Regions from separate parts of the Salicibibacter cibi genome, predicted to be linked through region 1. Evidence: riboswitches for the same ligand, from Rfam matches in the RefSeq annotation. Region 1 holds a riboswitch; the other holds the start of a gene.
What was found. Region 1 has a riboswitch for thiamine pyrophosphate ahead of HUG20_RS02655 (acetylornithine deacetylase). Riboswitches for the same ligand answer to the same signal wherever they lie in the genome.

Region 1 (5,469 bases):
TAAGGTACGGGAGAAAATTGCCGATGGGAGAATCTTGGATCTGATCGAGTCCTGGCTAAAAGCCGGGATCATGGAAGATGCGCAGTTCTATGAAACGAACTTAGGTTCCCCTCAAGGTGGGTTATGCAAAGCTTTGCATAAGGTGGATCCATTAGTATTCTGCTGAGTAACCTTTACCTTCACTATGTACTGGACTTATGGTTTGAAAAGAGTGTCAAACCAAGGTTGAAAGGAGAAGCATATCTTCTTCGATTCATTGATGATTTCGTTGTATGCTTTCAATATCGTTCGGATGCCAAACGCTTCCATAAAGCGCTGGAAAACCGATTACAGAAATTCTCGTTAGAGCTGGAGCCTGATAAAACAGGACTTGTCGAATTTGGGCGGTTTGCCCAAAGGCATGCGAAGGCAGAAGGTAAGAAGGTGGACACCATATACTTCCTAGGTTTCACCCATTTCTGCACAACCAACCAGAAAGGAAATTTCATGGTGGGGCGGAAAACCGAGAAAAGCAGGCTTAAGCGAAGTATTGGAAACATGAAAGAAACATTAAGACGTATTCGGCATTCACCACTCTATGATCAAGCTGAGATCATCAACAAGAAACTGCAAGGGCATTATGCGTATTATGGCGTAGCTGGGAATTTTCAATCCCTTGTTAAAGTCTACGAAGCAACCGTCAAGTATTGGCGGAAAATGTTAAGCAGTCGGAGTCGAAAAGGATATGTCACGTGGGAGAAATTCCATGAGTTGCGGACATTGTTTCCATTATTGCGTCCGAAAATTTCAATTCCGTATCGGAAACTGAAATTCTACGCAATGCTGTAAAACCATTTCTGAAGAGCCTGGTGCGGGAAATCTGCACGCCAGGTTCTGTGGGGGTTTAGGCCACCAATGGGTGGCCATTCTACCCGGAGAAGAAACATAAGTCGTAGTTGATCAGCGCATGTTAAGCTTCGTATGATGGTTCTTGGAATTGTCTAAATCATGATGATCTTTTGATTAGGATATTTCTCAAGCACTTTCAAAATGTGAAGAACACTTTAGCATCATAGCGCCTTCCTTAACACAAAACGTTTCATGATCAAGGGGCTCTAATAACTTGACGACTTGGTATTTTCCGTAAGTTGGGGGGGCGTCTTTTGTTGTTCTAATGGAAAAGTCTAATATCAATTGAAACTACCATATCGTTATTTCCAAGTAACAGAATAAAAAATAAAATCAATTACTTAATAAGAGTTATTCCCGTACAGGCCACCCCTCCCGCTTATATGCCATATCCCAGAACATATACTCATACCGGCTCGTGTTCAGAAAAATGGCCTCCAGTCGGTCCAGCTCTTCTTTCGTTTTTCCTTTCGCGAGTTCATCCAGTTTCCCGATCAACCATTCGCCAATTTCGCCGAATTCATCGGAAGCATACATCCGCACCCATTCGCCGTATCGTTCGTGTTCGGTGGCGCCGGGGATTTTCGCGAGTTCAAGGCCGATTTCGTAATAGCTCCAGGCGCACGGGAGAATAGCTGCGATCAGCTCCGCGATGGACCCCTTTTGGGCTTCCGCCATCATGTAGCCACTGTAAGCAAGGGTGATAGGGCCGGGAACAGTTTCTTCAAGATCTTCACGGGAAATGCCCAGACGTTCAGCATAGGAACGATGAAGATCCATTTCCATGTTCAAGGTTTCGTCGAGGGCTTTGGCGAATCCGGACATCGTTTTCAAGTCAGGCGCAAGAACGGTGCCCATGGCCATGACGCGGGAATACTCAATTAAGTATTTGTAATCCTGGCACATGAAAAATTTAAAAGATTCAATGTCCAATGTGCCGTGTCCGATTCCCTGTACAAAGGGATGTTCATGACTTGCTTTCCAGATCGGGTCCGCTGTTTTTCGAATGCGTTTGCTGAATGTCATTATGATCTCTCCTTTGGTTGATTGCACCACTTAACGATGAAGCGGAGCAGTGTTTTCGTGTAGTCCAGCAATTGATCGATGTTGAGTTGTTCATTAATGGCGTGCGCATGTTTCAATTTTCCGGGGCCGTAGCAAACCGTAGGGATGCCGGCCTCGGCGAGCCAACCGCCGTCATTGACAGATGGCGACATGGATATTTTTGCAGGTTTTGAAAATGTATGCTCATGCGCTTTCATCAAGTCATCGACAGCTGCATGATCTTCATCAACGGTAAAAGACGGAAACACCTCGCCGCGCTCTTCAATCATCGATGCGCCGCCCCATTGAAACGTTGGGGGGTAATTTTTCATCCAGAGATCTGCGTTTGCCGTTGCCAGTAGGTGTTCTTCGATTTCTTTTGCCACGGAATCTGCACTTTCATCCGGATAAAAATGAACAGTGATCCAGAGCCGACATTCGTCTGCTACGAAAGCGGCATGGCGCCCCCCTTCAATGACAGCGGGGTTAATCGTGTTCGTCCCCGGAGTGAAACCGGGATATGATTTGTTAATCGCCCAATCACGCTCTAATTCTTGTAGGGCGGTAATCAACTTGTTCATTTTTTCGATGGCGCTTGCCGCGCGTAATCCACCACCGGCGTGGACCATACGGTGGCGTGTGCCATCATGATGGGTCGTCGGGCTTTTCACCGTTACCCAGCCTGTGATCACACCGCCTTGTCCGTGAATCTCACAATCGCTTGTGTCGGCGACGATGGCGAAATCCGCATCATAGCCCCGATCGCAACACTGCTTCGTGCCGGCCTCTCCAACTTCCTCGCCAATCACAGATTGCAACAACATGTCTCCGCGAAGCTCGACGTTATTCTCGTGCAACAGTTGAAGCGCAAATAAACAGGCGGCAACACCTCCTTTCATATCCGCTGCTCCACGTCCGAAGAGCGTTCGATCGCGGATAACTGCTTCAAACGGAGGCGTTTCCCAGTCTTCGTCTTCTTCCACCGAGGCCACATCGATGTGGCCATTCAATATTAGACTATGAAAATTTTCTGAATGGGAGCCTTTACGTGAGCCAACAACATTCGGATCCCCGAGGTAAACGTCCCAGTGGTCTACATCAAAACCGATCGTTTGGAGTTTGTCGGCTATGTATCTTTGAATCTCATCTGTGTTTCTGGCCGGCGGCGCAGGTGTGCGAAACGCGATTAAATCCGAAAGCAAGCTAATTAACTCATCTCTGCGCTCTTCCACTTGTTGAATGAGCGTTTCCATCTTTCTTCACCTCTTAGAAAATTTGGTTTTTCGTCGCTTTTATGGCGAAAGCCTTCGCCCAACTTATGCAGGTAATAAAGTTGGTTTATACTTTTTTACCTGAAAACAAAATAAAAACCACTTCAGGGAAGTGGCAACAACAAACAATATACGTCATCAGCCCACTTCCCTCCGCCAGTGCGAACTGGATCAGGTGAATAAGGGTCGAGGCTATGCCTCTCTCAGCTAATAAAAGCACCCCTAGTGGTTTTAAATATTTTAATTTACTTTATTAAAAGTAACATAAAAAAAGAAAATAATCAAATATTTCCTGCCGGTCGTTTGATTGGGTATATACAAGGGAAAAGGATAACAATCATTTTCCAAAGGTATAATATGACTGTAGTGATCGGCCACAGGGGCTATTATCAAAAATAAAACAAAAGGGAAACTCAAATTTATACTGGCAAGGGAAGGTGAGAAGAGACCTTTATGTCTGCGCAGGCAAAAAAACCGGAACTATACGTGTTATCAGAAACCGCGATCAATATTGTTTTTGGGACGGAAATTGATCCGGAAATCCATAAACGCACAAAAAAATTGATGGACTTGTTGGAAGAAGCTCCATTCGAATGGTATCTCGAATGCGTTCCGAGCTATACTGGTCTAACCGTCTTTTACGACCCGATAAAGGTGCTCCGTATCATGGGGAAAAGAGACACCCCGAGTGCATACGTGATGGAAAAGTTGCGGGAAAAAGTTCGTGAGATAGGGGAGACGACGGGGGAAGAAGGCGAGAGGGCTGTCGTAACGATCCCCGTTTGTTATGAAGAAGCTTTTGGTCTCGATTTGTCCCATGTGGCGACGGAGAATGGCCTTTCTGAAGAAGAAGTGATCCGAATTCATACAAGCGGCGAGTATCTGGTATACATGATCGGTTTTGCTCCCGGCTTTTCTTTTCTTGGCGGTATGTCGCAAAAGATTGCTACGCCGCGCAGGAGTGAACCACGAACAAAAATCCCCGCCGGTGCTGTCGGAATCGCCGGCATTCAAACAGGAGTGTATCCGCTTGAGACACCGGGAGGATGGCAACTGATCGGGCAAACACCCCTTAAAATGTTTGACCCTAACCGGGAACAACCGAGCTTGCTGAAGTCCGGGGACACGGTTTATTTTAAGGCAATTACGCGCACGGAGTTCGAAGCGTACGAGGAGGGGGACATGTGAGTTTATCTATCTTGAAAGCGGGCTTGTTTACGACCGTTCAAGATCGAGGCCGAATTGGCTTTTTGCAGCACGGGGTTTTGGAGAGCGGCGCGATGGATCGTATCGCTTTGCAAAGCGCAAATGCCATCGTGGGCAATCATGAAAATGAAGCTGTGCTTGAAATGACGATGAACGGTCCGGAGATCAAGGTCGAGAGGGATAGTCTTATAGCAGTAACAGGGGGCGGAATGGTGCCAACAGTCAATGGTACGGCTTACTCACTTGGGGTACCTCTTTTTGTCCCTGCCGAAAGTACGCTTGCGTTTAAACCGGTTGCCCTCGGTTATCGCGCTTATCTGGCGGTTGCGGGTAGTATCGATGTACCTGTAGTGATGAATAGTAAGAGTACGTATGTGCGTGCGGGAATCGGAGGTTTTGAAGGTAGAGCACTTCAAAAAGGTGACCGATTACATATAGGGAAGAAAAATAAAGAAGCGATGAAGCGATTTGATCAAATTGCTCAAAAAGCGGATGGCGGCGTCTTCGCTGAAAACTGGGGAGCAAATGGCAGTCTGCTCGACCGCGGACAACAAAAAATACGGGCGTTTCCCGGTACCCATTTTAAGCAGTTTACAGCGAAGAGTCGGGAACGATTTTTCCAACAAGCGTTTACCGTTTCGACACAATCGGATCGTATGGGGTATCGGTTGCAAACAGAAGAAGACGCTCCCATCGAACGCCAAGAATCTTTTAGCCTCTTATCGGAACCTGTCGCGTTTGGGACGGTGCAAGTTCCGAGTGATGGCCAACCGATCGTTTTAATGGCTGATCGGCAGACGACAGGCGGGTATCCGCGTTTTGCACAAGTGGCAGCGGTTGATTTAGGGCGGTTTGCCCAGTTCCGGCCGAATGAACAAGTAATGTTTGAACCGATTACCTTTCAAGAAGCTGAAACGCTTTATTTAAAACAAGCCCAAGCAATGCGTGAAAGAAAAATAGGGATTGCTTTAAAATGGAAAGATTATTAGATATTCCGGGTGAGGATATTTGCTCATATGGGGAGGATGTAAAATGAAAACCATCGACATGAACTGTGATA
Region 2 (5,469 bases), 1.0 Mb from region 1:
AGCTAATTGAGCTCAGTAGAGAATTTGCAACGATGCAGGGAGATCCTCAGATGGAGGCCGAAATGGATCAAGTATTAGGGCAGATGGAAATCAATGCCCTGGACTATGTCATGCATATTGACAAGGAAACATTCTATCAAGACGAACTGGAAATGAATATGGAGATGGAAATGGAAGAAGAAGGACAGACCATGGAACTATCTCAAGAAATGCAAGGGACTTTCTCCGACTTTGATGAAATCGATGAAATTGAAATTCCGCAAGAGGCCATCGATGATGCGATCGACTTGGAAAGTGAAATGGAAGAGTTAGAAGATCTGGAAGAGGAAGATTTGGATCTTTAAATTTATACCATGCAAAAACAACCCAGGCTATAAAATGCCTGGGTTGTTTTTGCTTAAACCGACTCTTCGGTTTCCAAATCGATGTCTGCTCCTTCTTCTGTCTGATACCAAACTCCATCAAGGTCCCGGAGAAACACGACATAAGGGGATGGATCGTCTTCGTCGACTTGGAAAACGACGTGCCCTTCACTGCCTGCCCCTTCATATAAATCGGCATCAATCGGATCATCTAGACCTGTAACATATGTGTCATCATTGTATACGTTCCCTTCTGATGACACGAGATCAAACTCAAATGAACTGAGATTAAACGGGTCTTCTTCAATCTGGTTCAAATCAATGTCAAAATAGGCGATGAAATATTCCATGCCATCTTCGGGTGGTTCGTTATATTCATCGGCTTCTTCGATCATTTCCCATGCTTCTTCGCCGCGGATGGTATCAAGCAGTGTTACATCCACTTCCATAAGGCCATAAGTATAGTGCTCCAACACAAATGTAATCATTTCACCCGGATAAGCGGGGTTGTCACGGGAAGCGACTTCTTCCTCATCAAAATTTTCTTCTTCTTCATCCAACTCAAGCGGATCTTCCTCTTCCAACGGAGGTGTTTCAGAGTCCATCGGAGGTTCTTCCTCTTCAATCGGAGGCTCCTCCACAGATTCGATCTCTTCTGAAGCTGTCGGCTCTGCATTCATAATAGCCATAACGATCATTACTATTGGACCGATAACGCCAATGGCCAAAATCGGGGCAAAAATCGCATAAACGGGCCCTCTACTTTTCATCATGGCCCATTTCGGATTAATGGACCCTAATATGATGAATACAAGACCCACTAACGCTAAAAAGATAAACCCTATAATACCTAAAACCGTCCACATATGTTCCACCTCATATTAATTTTTTCAACATGTGTCACCTGACTACAATGGTGTTTCCACATGCTTTTCCTCTTCCAAAGATACCGGTGGTTTTCGTACAAGGCACATGATGCCCGCGATGATCAAAAGTACCGATTGAATAATGGATGTGCCAAAGGTCAAAATGAGCATAGCTCCTCCCGATACGAGAAATAAAATTCCGGCCAATTTTGCGTTACTGTTGAGCTTGATAACGGCGATGATTCCTATGACAAGCCCAATGATGTGCATCACAAAGATCCACCAACCGAAGGAACCGAACATTCCTAAGGCCCATGCACCTGCTTCTGCCTCCTGGGCGGACAATGTCGGATCCTGCATCATTTCTTGTTCTACCATTCCCATGAATGACTGAAATCCAATGGTGCCGATAACCACTAATAAGCCTATGACAAAAGTGATAACTACTCCAATGATCCCTAATGCCATTTCGCCTGTTCGTTTCAAAATTATTCCCCTTCCCAAATCTTTCTATATATAAGACTAATAGTTATAATATATCATAATTAGAAGTCATTTTTAGCCAAAAAAAATGAATCCGTCGTTTAGTCATGATTTAAAAGAATAAATAAGGGAAAAAAGACGAAAAGCTACATCCAATCCACAATAAAAAATAGGATAATAAGCCCATAAATTCACAATGTAAACACGTTCATGCCCTCGCTGCCAGGCGTGTTAATTATCCGTATTTTTCCAATGAAAGGGTTTAGACGAAAAGGATATTAAACATACCGTGTTATGTTACATACATTTGCGGACTAATTTGGCATTCGACAGCCATTACGGCTCCCCAAAACCCGGACCTGAGGACTCCATTGACTTCTGAGCGGCGATTTGAGTCCGCAGATCATGTTCCAGAGGACTCCATTGGCTCCTGAGCGGCGATTTGAGTCCGCAGATCATGTTCGAAAGGACTTATCTGATACTAAACAGTTTTCTTTTCCATGCCAGAAGGTATTTTAAGGTAAATCAACGCGCCTGCCTCGCTGCAATTATTACAGCTTGTTCGGGGTGTAGAACAGCATATGTACATGTAAATCTACATAAGTAAAAGGAGTAATAAGTAGGGACTGCTGAATAATAGAAAAAGACTGGCACATAAGCATTTTCCGTTGGTGTTGTCAAAACTGGATGCAAGGAAATCCATCCTATAAGCAAAAAACCCTTGCACTTCTGGAAACGTACGGAGGGATGGTGCTGCAATGGCGAGACTCCAGCGGAAAAACGGACGCGTCAAGCCCCCGCAGCGCCGGTTTTGCGCGAGGAGGCTTGACCGTTCGTCCGCGGAAAGCGAAGCCATGGAAGCGACATCCCGGCTTCAGCTGATAGCTGCAAGTTGTTCAGCAATCCCTAAGTAATGAAAATATGTTCGAAATGAAGATTATGTGAGGGAGAGGGATTAAGTGAAAAAGACCTTCTGTCTGTTGTTCGTCGTGGCATTATGTTTGGCCGGTTGTTTTGGGGTGAATGCGGACGTTGCGTATGAGGATGCGGAGGAAGTGTTGACGCGTGAACTTCAAGCCGAAGGAGTGACAGGAATCGATATTGCTTCACAAGAAGCCACTTCTATCATGGAGGAGGGCGAAGATCACTATTTGGTGCAAGGGCAAATGGAAACCGACGATGGACCCGGAGAATATCAATTGGATTTGGAATATGACTCCGATGGATATTGGTACGAGATCCATTGGGTGATTTACTAAAAAATGTGGCCGGTGTTGGCTGCATTTTTTTATTTTTTTGCAGGATTTTTGTTTTAAATGGCGAAGCCATAATCATTAAGCATAAACGGGGAGGATCATTGATGGGGGTAAAACAAGTTTTTTATCGGCAATTATCCGCTTGTCATGATGAGAACCATTGGTTTGCATGCCTTCAGCAGGCGCTCGCGGGGGTCACGGATGAGCAGGCGAATTGGAAACGGGAGGCAGCCGACCATAGTATCCATGAAATCGTCAATCATCTTATTGTATATAATAATCGTTGTCTGGAGCGCTTCAAAGGAGAACCAGTCCCTCCAATTGAAGAAGGAAATGAAGCTACTTTTCGAAGCGGTGAAAATCGGGATTGGTCTGTCACCGTGGCCCAGTTAACAACGATGATGGATGAATGGCTGCACATCATTGATGGAACAACGGAATCTGATTGGAGAGCGCCCGTCCATGGAGAAAGCGGGGAGACGTGGGGGACGGTGCTTGCAAATATGATGATCCATACGAGCTATCATATTGGACAAATTGTATTTATTCGCAAACAGCAGGGGGCTTGGGACATGGAGGAAGAGGTGCGTTGACGGTATTTGGCTGATAAATCGTCAGTTTCGGCTGATATCCCGTTGTTTTTCGCTGATAAACGCCCGGTTTCGACTGCTAAAAATTGACGTATTTTCTCGGCTGCGTGTATAATATAATTAAATAAGTATTTCTACTGGGGGTGCCCTGCCGGGGCTGAGATGAGGAGAACCTCGAACCCTTGGAACCTGATCTGGACGATAAAGCCAGCGGAGGAAAGTAGATGAAGAACGGATACCATTCTTTCTGCTGTCCTTTGCTGTCTTAGGGCGGCTTTTTGTCGTTGCTTGGCAGGTAAGAAAGTACAAATCAACTTTCTTACCTGCATAAGTGCAACTAAGGCTTTTCGCTATAAAAGCTTGGCGAAAAGCCACGTTTTCTAAAAGATTGGTAGGGAGGCTAACCGTGACCTGGCATTTAATCACGACGAACAACTGCCCGTTTCACATTCAAGTAAGGCAGTTGCGACACGCATTGAAAAATATTGACATCGTTCATATTCGCGATAAGGAAGCTTCGCTGCAACGGTTAAAACAACAAATTGACCAGCTTTGTAAAATTGGACTACGACGCGAGCGAATTGTTCTTAATGAACATGCGGAAGCAGCGGCCGCGTGGGACTTGGGGGGTGTTCACTTGCCGAGCAATTCCTCGCTGACGGCAAAAGACGTGAAAAACAAGGCGCCGAATCTGCAAGTGGGGGCGTCGGTGCACAACCTCGAGGAAGCAAAAGCCCGGGCTGAAGAAGGGGTGGACTACCTTTATTATGGACATATATATCCGAGCGCGAGTAAACCCGACGTCCCGCCCCGTGGGACTGCGGCACTGCAATCGGTTGTGCAATCGGTTCGCATCCCCGTGCTTGCGATCGGAGGCATCACCCGGGACCGTTTAGGCGAAATATCCCGCACCGGTGCTTCGGGCATTGCGCTAATTTCAGGTTTTTGGGAAGCGGAAAAACCGGAAGAAGAGGCCATCCAATTTAATCGTTTTGGGCAGATGAATTATGAAACGACATGAATCGTATGATCTCATTATTGTCGGCGCAGGGATCATAGGGCTCGCGATCGCGTATTACGGAACACGGGCAGGGTTAAAAACACTTATTCTTGACCGTGGGGATGCAGGAAACGGCACGACATCGGCCGCCGCCGGTATGTTGGGGGTCCAAGTGGAACTGCAATCCCGAACGCCTCTGTATCCTCTCGCGAAAAAGAGCCGGGAATTGTACGCGCAATTGGCTGAGGAGTTGATGGCGCAAACGGGGACATCCATCGGCCGAACGGTTTCCGGCGCGATTAAACCGGCTTTTTCATCGGAAGAATGGAAAAAATTAAATGAAATTGAACGATGGCAAACGGCAGCCGGGGAATCGGTGCAATGTTTAACGGCTGCACAATTGTACGAACACCTTCCCTTCCTCGCCGATGGGGCAGAGGGTGCCCTTTATTTTCCTGAAGAAGCGCACGTGGAACCTGTGCAAACAGCTTCTGCCTTCCGACAAGCAGCGGTGCTTCAAGGCGCTGAATTGAAAACGTATACCGGCGTGCGCGCTCTGCTTCAAAATGGCGATCATTGCGAAGGGGTCCTTTCGGCGAGCGGCGAGGAATTTTATAGCGAACATGTCGTTCTGGCAACCGGTTCTGATTTGTTTGAGCTTTCCGCGGATCGAAGTGTGCTACCGATTGAAGGGATAAAAGGAGAGGCGATTCGCGTGCAAGGGAAGCATCCGCTCGTCACGAAGACGCTCTATCATGAACATTTCTATTTCGTGCCGAAGCCAAATGGCGAAACACTAATCGGGGCGACGTCCGAGTTATCGCGGGATCGGAGAACAACGGTGCAAGGCATCGGCGAAGTACTCCAGCGTGCGCAACAGTTGCTCCCTGAAGTTGCGCACGCGAAAATCTC

Region 2: linked by a shared signal. The riboswitch ahead of HUG20_RS16635 (thiamine phosphate synthase) and the one ahead of HUG20_RS02655 (acetylornithine deacetylase) in region 1 are both predicted to bind thiamine pyrophosphate.

What each region holds. Positions count from the first base shown of each region.
Region 1 covers NZ_CP054706.1:529,297-534,765, forward strand. Annotated here, with positions in the region: partial or broken gene HUG20_RS19330 (reverse transcriptase domain-containing protein) at 151-441, shown strand; gene HUG20_RS19055 (hypothetical protein) at 538-828, shown strand; gene tenA (thiaminase II) at 1,240-1,914, opposite strand; gene HUG20_RS02655 (acetylornithine deacetylase) at 1,914-3,185, opposite strand; TPP riboswitch at 3,335-3,437, opposite strand; gene pxpB (5-oxoprolinase subunit PxpB) at 3,657-4,391, shown strand; gene HUG20_RS02665 (5-oxoprolinase subunit C family protein) at 4,388-5,398, shown strand; gene HUG20_RS02670 (LamB/YcsF family protein) at 5,442-5,469, shown strand, end outside.
Region 2 covers NZ_CP054706.1:3,339,068-3,344,536, reverse strand. Annotated here, with positions in the region: gene HUG20_RS16665 (DUF6612 family protein) at 1-344, shown strand, start outside; gene HUG20_RS16660 (DUF4352 domain-containing protein) at 398-1,228, opposite strand; gene HUG20_RS16655 (DUF4064 domain-containing protein) at 1,271-1,714, opposite strand; gene HUG20_RS16650 (hypothetical protein) at 2,399-2,593, shown strand; gene HUG20_RS16645 (hypothetical protein) at 2,671-2,970, shown strand; gene HUG20_RS16640 (DinB family protein) at 3,072-3,560, shown strand; TPP riboswitch at 3,687-3,793, shown strand; gene HUG20_RS16635 (thiamine phosphate synthase) at 3,964-4,578, shown strand; gene thiO (glycine oxidase ThiO) at 4,565-5,469, shown strand, end outside.